One region of the Streptomyces sp. NPDC055400 genome, then DNA from elsewhere that is predicted to be linked to it. Evidence: riboswitches for the same ligand, from Rfam matches in the RefSeq annotation. Region 1 holds a riboswitch; each other region holds the start of a gene.

Region 1 (2,843 bases):
CGGGGCGATCTACGACTACATGACGCCGTCGACGTTCACCGGCGTGCCCCTCTTCACCGCCGCGCCGCTGGTCGCCGCACCGTTCTTCTCGCCCCGCGGTACTTTCCTGACCGGCCTCGCGACCGTCGCCGTCGTACTCGGGGTGCATCTCAGATACACCCGCAGTTACGACACCGACGCCATCACCGAACTCGTCACGGTCGTCACCGTCGCCGTCCTCGCCTGTGTCATGAACCGCGTCGTGCGGCGGGGCAGTGAGCAGCTCACCTCCGTGCGCCAGATCGCCGAGGCGGCCCAGCTCGCCGTCCTGCCCGAGCCGGCGGAGCGCATCGGCGGCCTGGAGATCGCGGCGCGCTACGAGGCGGCCCAGGCGGGGGCCTTCATCGGGGGCGACCTGTACGCGGTGCAGGACACCCCGCACGGGGTGCGGCTCGTCGTGGGCGACGTACGCGGGAAGGGCATGGGCGCGGTGTCCGCCGTGGCCGTCGTCATCGGCGCCTTCCGGGAGGCGGCCGAGCAGGAGGCGACCCTGGAGGCGGTCGCGCAGCGGCTGGAGCGGGCGCTCGCGCGGGAGGGGCTGCGGCGCAACGGCCTCGACGAGTCCGAGGGTTTCACCACGGCCGTGCTCGCCGAGATCCCGCACGGCAACGGCCTCGTACGGGTCATCAACCGCGGCCACCCGGAACCCCTGATCCTGGGCGGCGACGGGGCGCTCAAGGTCCTGTCGCCGCCGGAGCCCGCGCTGCCGCTCGGGATGGGCAGCCTCGGCAGCTGGCCCGACCGGGCGTCCGAGACGGAGTTCCCGTCCGGGGCGACGCTGCTGCTCTACACCGACGGCCTCTCGGAGGCGCGCGACGCGGAGGGCACCTTCTACGACCCGGCGGCCCGGCTCGCGGGGCGGATGTTCCCGGGGCCCGATCCGCTGCTGGCCGCGCTCGCCGCCGAGGTCCGCCGGCACACCGGGGGCGGCACGACGGACGACATGGCGCTGCTCGCGGTGAGGCGGCCGTGAAGCACCAGTGAAGCAGCCGTGACTGCCGTCTTCACCTTCCTTAGTCGAACGACGTCGCTGCGCATAACATTTGACAAACCGTCAGATGAACCGCCCGCTCCGACGGCCGGTCAACTCGCCCGATTCCGCCCGCTCGTGCCCCGATAAGTCCAGGCCAAAGGCGTTAACGATCAGTCGGAACGGCTTGGAATCGGGCCCCGGTGTCTATTAACGTTCGATAACGCAGCGCGGTCGTCCCAGCCGTCACAAGAGATGGCTCCGTGCGCACGCGCCTAATCCCGCAAGGGAGCCGGGGAACCACCAACTTGGGGTGAATCGGACGTCTTTCCTTGCGGAAGGCGTCGGTAGGAGACCTTCCTGCTCCGAACCCGTCAGCTAACCCGGTAGGCGAGAAGGAAGGAAAGGAGCGCGCCCCAGTGGCGTCCAACCGGCCTGCCCCAGAGTTCTCCTACGCGCCGATCGACGAAGAGTTCGGCGAAGCGGACGAGCGGACCTGGGACGAGTGGAATCCCACCGAGGAGTCCGTCCGCCCCGTACGCGGCCGGCACCGCGTAGCCAAGCAGCGCGGCGGCCTCGCGCGCAGCTCCACCGTTCTCGGGGTCGGCGTGATCGCGGCCGTCGGCGCGGGCGGCATCGCCACCGCGCAGGGCGGCAAGCCCCCCGTACACATCTCGATGCCCGACCTCTCGGCCGTCAAGGACTCGCTGCCGGACGCCAAGTCGCTGCCCGGCGTGGGCGCGCTGATATCCGACGGTTCGGACGACGACTCGTCCGGCGCCGACGCGGCCCCGCTGACCGGCGCCGGCGTCACCACCGCGGACGCCCGCCAGGGCGAGACCGCCGGTGAGGCACTGCGCGCCCGCATCATGCAGCAGGCCGAGCAGCAGCAGGACCAGGCCGCCGACGCCGAGGCCGCGGCCGCCGAGGAGGCCGCCGCCAAGAAGGCCGCCGAGGACGCGGCCAAGGAGCAGGACGCCGCCACGGCCAAGGCCGCCGCCGACAAAAAGGCGGCGGAGGAGGCCGCGAAGAAGAAGGCCGAGGCCGAGCGCCTCGCCGAGCTCGCCAAGAGCTTCACGCTGCCGGTCGCCTCCTACACGATCACCGGCACGTTCGGTCAGCCCGGCTCGATGTGGTCCTCCGGCTACCACACGGGTCTCGACTTCGCCGCTCCCACGGGTACGCCGCTGAAGGCGATCCACTCCGGCACCGTCAAGGAGGCCGGCTGGGCGGGCGCGTACGGCTACCGCACCGTCCTTGAGCTGCCGGACGGCACCGAGCTCTGGTACTGCCACCAGTCGTCCCTCAACGTCAGCGCCGGCCAGAAGGTGACCAGCGGCGACGTCATCGGCCGCGTCGGGGCCACCGGCAACGTGACCGGGCCGCACCTCCACCTGGAGGTCCACCCCGGCGGCCAGGCGACCGGAGTCGACCCCGCGCCGTGGCTGCGTTCCAACGGCCTGACCATCTGAGGCGCCTCACCCTCCGAACCCCGGTGGTCCTGACGGCAACCCCCCGACGTCAGGGCTGCCGGTCGGCCATGCCCGGAATATCTTGCTCCGTATCGGTGTTATGACGGACCATGACTTCTCTTCGCAAGCTCGGCTCGTCCGACCTCGAGGTGTTCCCGCTCTCCCTCGGCGGCAATGTGTTCGGCTGGACCGCCGACGAGGCGCAGTCCTTCGCCGTGCTCGACGCGTACGTCGCCGCCGGCGGCAACTTCGTCGACACGGCCGACGCGTACTCGTCGTGGGTACAGGGCAACAAGGGCGGCGAGTCCGAGACCGTCATCGGCAAGTGGCTGGCCGCGCGCGGCAACCGCTCCGATGTCGTC
Region 2 (2,843 bases), on a different contig from region 1:
CCAGCGCGTCCTCGACGTCACCGCCGAGGAGGTCCAGGAGGTGGCCAAGGCCCACCTGCGTCCCGACAACCGCGCGGTGCTCGTCTACGAGCCCACGGCCCCCGAAGAGGCCGACGAGACCGCCGAAGCGTCCCTCACGGACGAGGCCGCAGACGACACCGCCGGCGCGACCGCAGACGCCATCGAGGCCGCAGACAAGGAGGCCGGCAAGTGACCGAGCTCGCGACCATGGACTTCCACCCGCAGCCCCAGGCCGGCACGGCCAGGCCGTGGGCCTTCCCCGCGCCCGAGCGCGGCACCCTCGACAACGGCCTGACGGTGCTGCGCTGCCACCGCCCGGGCCAGCAGGTCGTCGCGGTCGAGATCAACCTCGCAGCGCCCCTGGAGGCCGAGCCCGCCGGGCTCGACGGCGTCGCCACCATCATGGCGAGGGCGTTCTCCGAGGGCACCGACAAGCTGGCAGCCGAGGAGTTCGCCGCCGAGCTGGAGCGCTGCGGCGCGACGCTCGACGCGCACGCCGACCACCCCGGCGTACGGGTCTCCCTGGAGGTCCCCGTCTCCCGCCTTCCGAAAGCGCTCGGCCTGCTCGCCGACGCCCTCAGGGCGCCCGCGTTCGCGGACAGCGAGATCGAACGCCTCGTGCGCAACCGCCTCGACGAGATCCCGCACGAGACGGCGAACCCGGGCCGCCGCGCCGCCAAGGAGCTCTCGAAGCAGCTCTTCCCGGCCACCGCGCGCATGTCCCGCCCGCGCCAGGGCACCGAGGAGACCGTCACGGCCATCGACGCGGCGGCCGTACGTGCCTTCTACGACCGGTACGTGCGTCCCGCCACGGCCACCGCCGTCGTCGTGGGCGACCTCGCGGCCATCGACCTCGACGCCCTCCTCGCGGACACGCTGGGCGCCTGGACGGGGAACACGGCCGAGCCGCGCCCCGTACCGCCCGTGACGGCCGACGACACCGGCAGGGTCGTCATCGTCGACCGGCCGGGCGCGGTGCAGACGCAGATCCTGATCGGCCGCATCGGCGCGGACAAGCACGACCGGGTGTGGCCGGCGCAGGTGCTCGGCACGTACTGCCTGGGCGGCACCCTCACCTCCCGCCTGGACCGCGTCCTGCGCGAGGAGAAGGGATACACCTACGGCGTGCGGTCGTTCGCCCAGGTGCTGCGCTCGGCGCCGGACGGGACGGGCGCCGCGATGCTCGCCATCAGCGGCTCCGTGGACACGCCGAACACGGGTCCGGCGCTCGAGGACCTCTGGACGGTGCTGCGCACGCTCGCGGCGGAGGGCCTCACCGACGCCGAACGGGACGTGGCCGTACAGAACTTGGTGGGCGTCGCCCCGCTCAAGTTCGAGACCGCCGCGGCCGTCGCGGGGACGCTCGCCGACCAGGTCGAGCAGCACCTGCCGGACGACTTCCAGGCGGAGGTGTACCGGCGGCTCGCCGCGACGGGCACCGTGGAGGCCACCGCGGCGGTCGTGAACGCCTTCCCGATGGACCGTCTCGTGACGGTGCTCGTCGGTGACGCCGCGCAGATCGAGGAGCCCGTCAGGGCGCTCGGCATCGGAGAGGTGACCGTCGTCACGGGCTGACCGCGACCGGCGTGCAACGAGGGGCCCCGGTGGGTGAGATGGCCACCGGGGCCCTTGTTTGTCCGGATTGAACCAGTGGTTGCCTGTCTGCCCTGTGGCATGCGCTACAAAAGCCCGGTTCCGTTTGTTGATTGAAAGTTGCCCCGCTTAGCGTCGGTCCGGCTGTCCGCCAGATGTACGCCGCGCCCGTGGCACCGGACAGTCATCGCCGAGTCCCCCAAGGCGCGAGCCGGGGGAGCCGGGGACCCACCGTCCCTGGGGTGAATCGGACGCCCTTCCCTGAAGGGGGTCCGTAGGAGACCTTCCTGCTCCGAACCCGTCAGCTAACCCGGTAGGCGAGAAGGAAGGAAAGGATCAGCCACCCCATGGCGTTCACCCGTGCCAGCGGGAAGCACCGTCGCCCGAGCCGTCTCACGCGCACCACCGCGCAGGTCGCCGGCGTCGCCGCGCTCACCACGACCGGTGTCGTCGGAGGCCTCGCCGCCCCCGCCCTCGCCGCCGACGACGCGGCCGTGGAGCAGACCGGCCTGACCAAGGCCATCTCCATCGGCGACTCCCTCGCGGAGCAGATCGACGCGCAGGCCGCCGCCCAGCAGCAGGCCGCCGACGAGGCCGCCGCGAAGAAGAGGGCCGAGGCCGAGGCCAAGAAGAAGGCCGAAGAGGACCGGCGCAAGGCCGCCGCCAAGGCCAAGGCCGAGCGCGAGGCCAAGGAGCGCGCCGCCCGTGCGGCCGAGCGCAAGCGCCTGAACGCCTTCGTCATCCCGGTCACCGGCTCGTACGTGTCCACCGCGTACAAGGCCGGCAGCGGCCTGTGGTCCTCCGGCAGCCACACCGGCATCGACTTCCACGCCGCCAGTGGCACCTCGGTCCACGCGGTGGGCGCGGGCACGGTCGTGGAGGCCGGCTGGGGCGGCGCCTACGGCAACAACATCGTCATCAAGATGAACGACGGTACGTACACGCAGTACGGCCACCTGTCGTCCATCGGTGTCTCCGTCGGCCAGACGGTCACCCCGGGGCAGCAGATAGGCCTCTCCGGAGCGACCGGCAACGTCACGGGCCCGCACCTCCACTTCGAGGCGCGCACGAGCCCCGAGTACGGCTCGGACATCGCCCCCGTCGCGTACCTGCGCTCCCACGGCGTGAACGTCTGACCTTCGCCGCGTACCTCGCGAAGACGCACCGAATGCCCCGGTTCACTGAGCCGGGGCATTCGTCGTTCCCGGACCCGCTTGTTCCCCGCCCGC
Region 3 (2,843 bases), on a different contig from region 1:
GCGCAGATGCTTGAGGACCGGGACGTCCCGGGTGTCGAAGCCGGTGGTCACCATGACCGTGCCGACGGCGGAGGTCAGCCGGGCCACGGCCTTCTCGAAGCGCTCCGCGACGTCGTCGGGGTCGGTGCCGGGACGGATGATGTCGTTGCCGCCGGCGGCGAAGGTCACCAGGTCCGGGGCGAGTTCGACGGCTCGCGGGAGCTGGTCCTCCACGATCTGGTCGAGGAGCTTGCCGCGCACGGCGAGGTTCGCGTACCGGAAGGAGTGCTCGGGGGTCCGGTCGTCCAGGAGGACGGCGAGACGGTCGGCCCAGCCCACGAAGGCCCCGTCGGGACCGGGGTCCCCGACGCCTTCGGTGAAGCTGTCCCCCACCGCCGCGTAGGACCGAATCGTGCCGCCGCTGAGTGATCTCGATTCGTTTGCCACGACCACACATCTTTCACCCTGCGATGTGACCTACGCGACCGTAGGAAGGGGTTGACGGGTGGTGATATAGCCCACCCGGTCAGTTTCGCGATTTCAGGAATACGACGGGACGCGGCGGAGGATACGACGAAGGGGCGGGCCCGGAACCGGACCCGCCCCTTCACGTCACACCGTCAGGGACAGAGCGACGTCACGCCATCGAGGTCAGAGAGAGACCCCGTGCGCACGGAGGTACGCGACCGGGTCCATGTCCGAGCCGTAGCTCGGGGTGCTGCGGATCTCGAAGTGCAGGTGCGGACCCGTGACATTGCCGGTCGCGCCGGAGAGGCCTATCTGCTGGCCCTCGGTCACGGTCTGCCCGGACGAGACGGAGAGGGACGACATGTGGGCGTACTGCGAGTACTTGCCGTCGGCGTGCTGGATGACGACCTCATTGCCGTACGCGCCGTCGAGGCCGGCCGACACGACCGTGCCCGCGGCGATGGCCTTGAGCGGGGTGCCCGTCGGGATCACGAAGTCGACACCGGTGTGGTAACCGCTGGACCACATGGCGCCCGCGGTCTTGTACGCCGTGCCGATGGAGGCGCCCTGGACGGGCAGCACGTAGCCGGAACCCGTGGTGGTCGCCGCCGCGGCCTTGGGCGCGGCGGCCTGGGTGGCGGGGGCCGCGGCCTTCTGGCCGATCGTCAGCTTCAGGCCCGGGCGGATCACGGACGGGTCGCCACCGATGACCGAGCGGTTGCCGGAGTAGAGCTTCTTCCAGCCGCCGCTGACGTTCTGCTCGTCGGCGATCTTCGAAAGGGTGTCCCCGGCCTTCACGACGTAGGTCTTGGCCGCGGCGGGAGCGGCGACGGCCTGCGCGACCGAGTGGGCGGCCGCGGGGGTCGCGGGGTGGGCGTCGGCGGCACCCATCAGCGGCAGCGCGAGCGCGACGCCGCCCGTTGCGGCGACGGCGATCGAGCGCGCGAAGCGCTGGGACTTGGGACGGCGGTGCTTACCCTTCGCGGGCATGGGGGGTTCCTCTCCGTCGCCTGCGAGGTGAGCTGTCGGGTTCGGGCTGGAGCTGCCCGGCCGCACCCCTTTCGGGCACGGCTTCACCCCGAGCCGTGGCCGGTGTGCCGGACACGGCGGTCTACCTGGGTCCCCCGCTCCTGCCGAGCACGGATCGATGTGCGGATTCCGGGCGGCGGCAGGATGAGGCGGTCCGTCCGGATTGCGCTGAACGTAAGCGAGCGGGGAGCGCGGGGACAAGGCGCGAATCCCCCCGGGCATTCCGGTTCTTGATCCTTAAATGGCCCTTTCCGGAAAAAGCCGTCACGCTCCGTCTATTTACGATCTTTGCGACTGCGATACCTACTGGAAACTCATTCGGCCCGGCCGCCACGTACGGTCACGGCTATGACCCTGCTCACGCATTGGTCACCATATAGGCGCATTGCGGGGCCAGTTATTTCGTAGAACGCAATTAGTTAGGTATCGCCTCATTTCGGGCATCTGGCATGCAATCACCTGCCGCCTCTCACATGGTTGCCCCTGGCAGCCGTGTCGTATCGTCAAAGGCGCCCGCAGGCGAGCAGCGCCGCGGCCGACCGGGAGGAGCCCCCGTGACGCAGCAGGTCCCGTCCACCGAGCCCGAGTTGGCCGGAGTGCGCAACTTCCGCGACGTGGGTGGTCTCCCGACCGTGGACGGCCGTCGAGTCAAGCAGGGCGTGCTGTTCCGCAGCGGTCACCTCGCGCACGCCACGGACGAGGACGCCGCGTTCCTCTCCTCGCTCGGGCTGCACACGATCTTCGACTTCCGCAACGCCGCCGACCAGCGCCTCGAAGGCCCTGACGTCACGCTGCCCGGCGTGCGGAACGTGAACCTGCCGCTGACCGACCCCGCGGACGGCGCCGAGTTCTGGCAGATGGTGCGCGACGGCAATCTCGACGAGCTGCGCGCCGCCCTCTCCGAGGGCCAGGCCGCGGACCGCATGATCACGTCGTACCGGGCGATCATCGCGGAGCGCACCGCCGAGCACAGCCAGGTGCTGCACTCCCTCGCCGAGGACAGCGTGCCCGCGCTCATGCACTGCGCGGCCGGCAAGGACCGCGCGGGCCTCTCGATAGCGGTCACCCTCCTGGCCGTGGGTGTGGAGCGCGACGCCATCGAGGCGGACTACCTGGAGTCGAACGCGGTGCACCGCCGCTACAAGGTGCACCGCGGCAGCGCCTCGAAGGACGCGATGTCCCCCGAGGTCATGGAGCTGCTGAGCCCTCTGTTCGACGCCCGCGCCACCTACCTGGCCGCCGCCTTCGAGACGGTCGCGCAGACGTGGGGTTCCACCGACCGCTACCTGGAGGAGGGCCTCAAGCTGTCCCCCGCCCAGCGCGAGCGGCTGCGCGAGCGCCTTCTCGACTGAGACCGGGACCGACAG

What was found. Region 1 has a riboswitch for cyclic di-AMP ahead of ACWIGU_RS11260 (M23 family metallopeptidase). Riboswitches for the same ligand answer to the same signal wherever they lie in the genome.
Region 2: linked by a shared signal. The riboswitch ahead of ACWIGU_RS33480 (M23 family metallopeptidase) and the one ahead of ACWIGU_RS11260 (M23 family metallopeptidase) in region 1 are both predicted to bind cyclic di-AMP.
Region 3: linked by a shared signal. The riboswitch ahead of ACWIGU_RS01380 (M23 family metallopeptidase) and the one ahead of ACWIGU_RS11260 (M23 family metallopeptidase) in region 1 are both predicted to bind cyclic di-AMP.

The regions. Positions count from the first base shown of each region.
Region 1 covers NZ_JBSHLM010000003.1:680,062-682,904, forward strand. The annotation lists gene ACWIGU_RS11255 (PP2C family protein-serine/threonine phosphatase) at 1-1,012, shown strand, start outside; cyclic di-AMP (ydaO/yuaA leader) riboswitch at 1,272-1,417, shown strand; gene ACWIGU_RS11260 (M23 family metallopeptidase) at 1,429-2,481, shown strand; gene ACWIGU_RS11265 (aldo/keto reductase) at 2,592-2,843, shown strand, end outside.
Region 2 covers NZ_JBSHLM010000015.1:125,287-128,129, forward strand. The annotation lists gene ACWIGU_RS33470 (M16 family metallopeptidase) at 1-214, shown strand, start outside; gene ACWIGU_RS33475 (M16 family metallopeptidase) at 211-1,596, shown strand; cyclic di-AMP (ydaO/yuaA leader) riboswitch at 1,793-1,948, shown strand; gene ACWIGU_RS33480 (M23 family metallopeptidase) at 1,962-2,750, shown strand.
Region 3 covers NZ_JBSHLM010000001.1:325,908-328,750, forward strand. The annotation lists gene ACWIGU_RS01375 (SGNH/GDSL hydrolase family protein) at 1-426, opposite strand, end outside; gene ACWIGU_RS01380 (M23 family metallopeptidase) at 631-1,437, opposite strand; cyclic di-AMP (ydaO/yuaA leader) riboswitch at 1,442-1,622, opposite strand; gene ACWIGU_RS01385 (tyrosine-protein phosphatase) at 2,031-2,828, shown strand.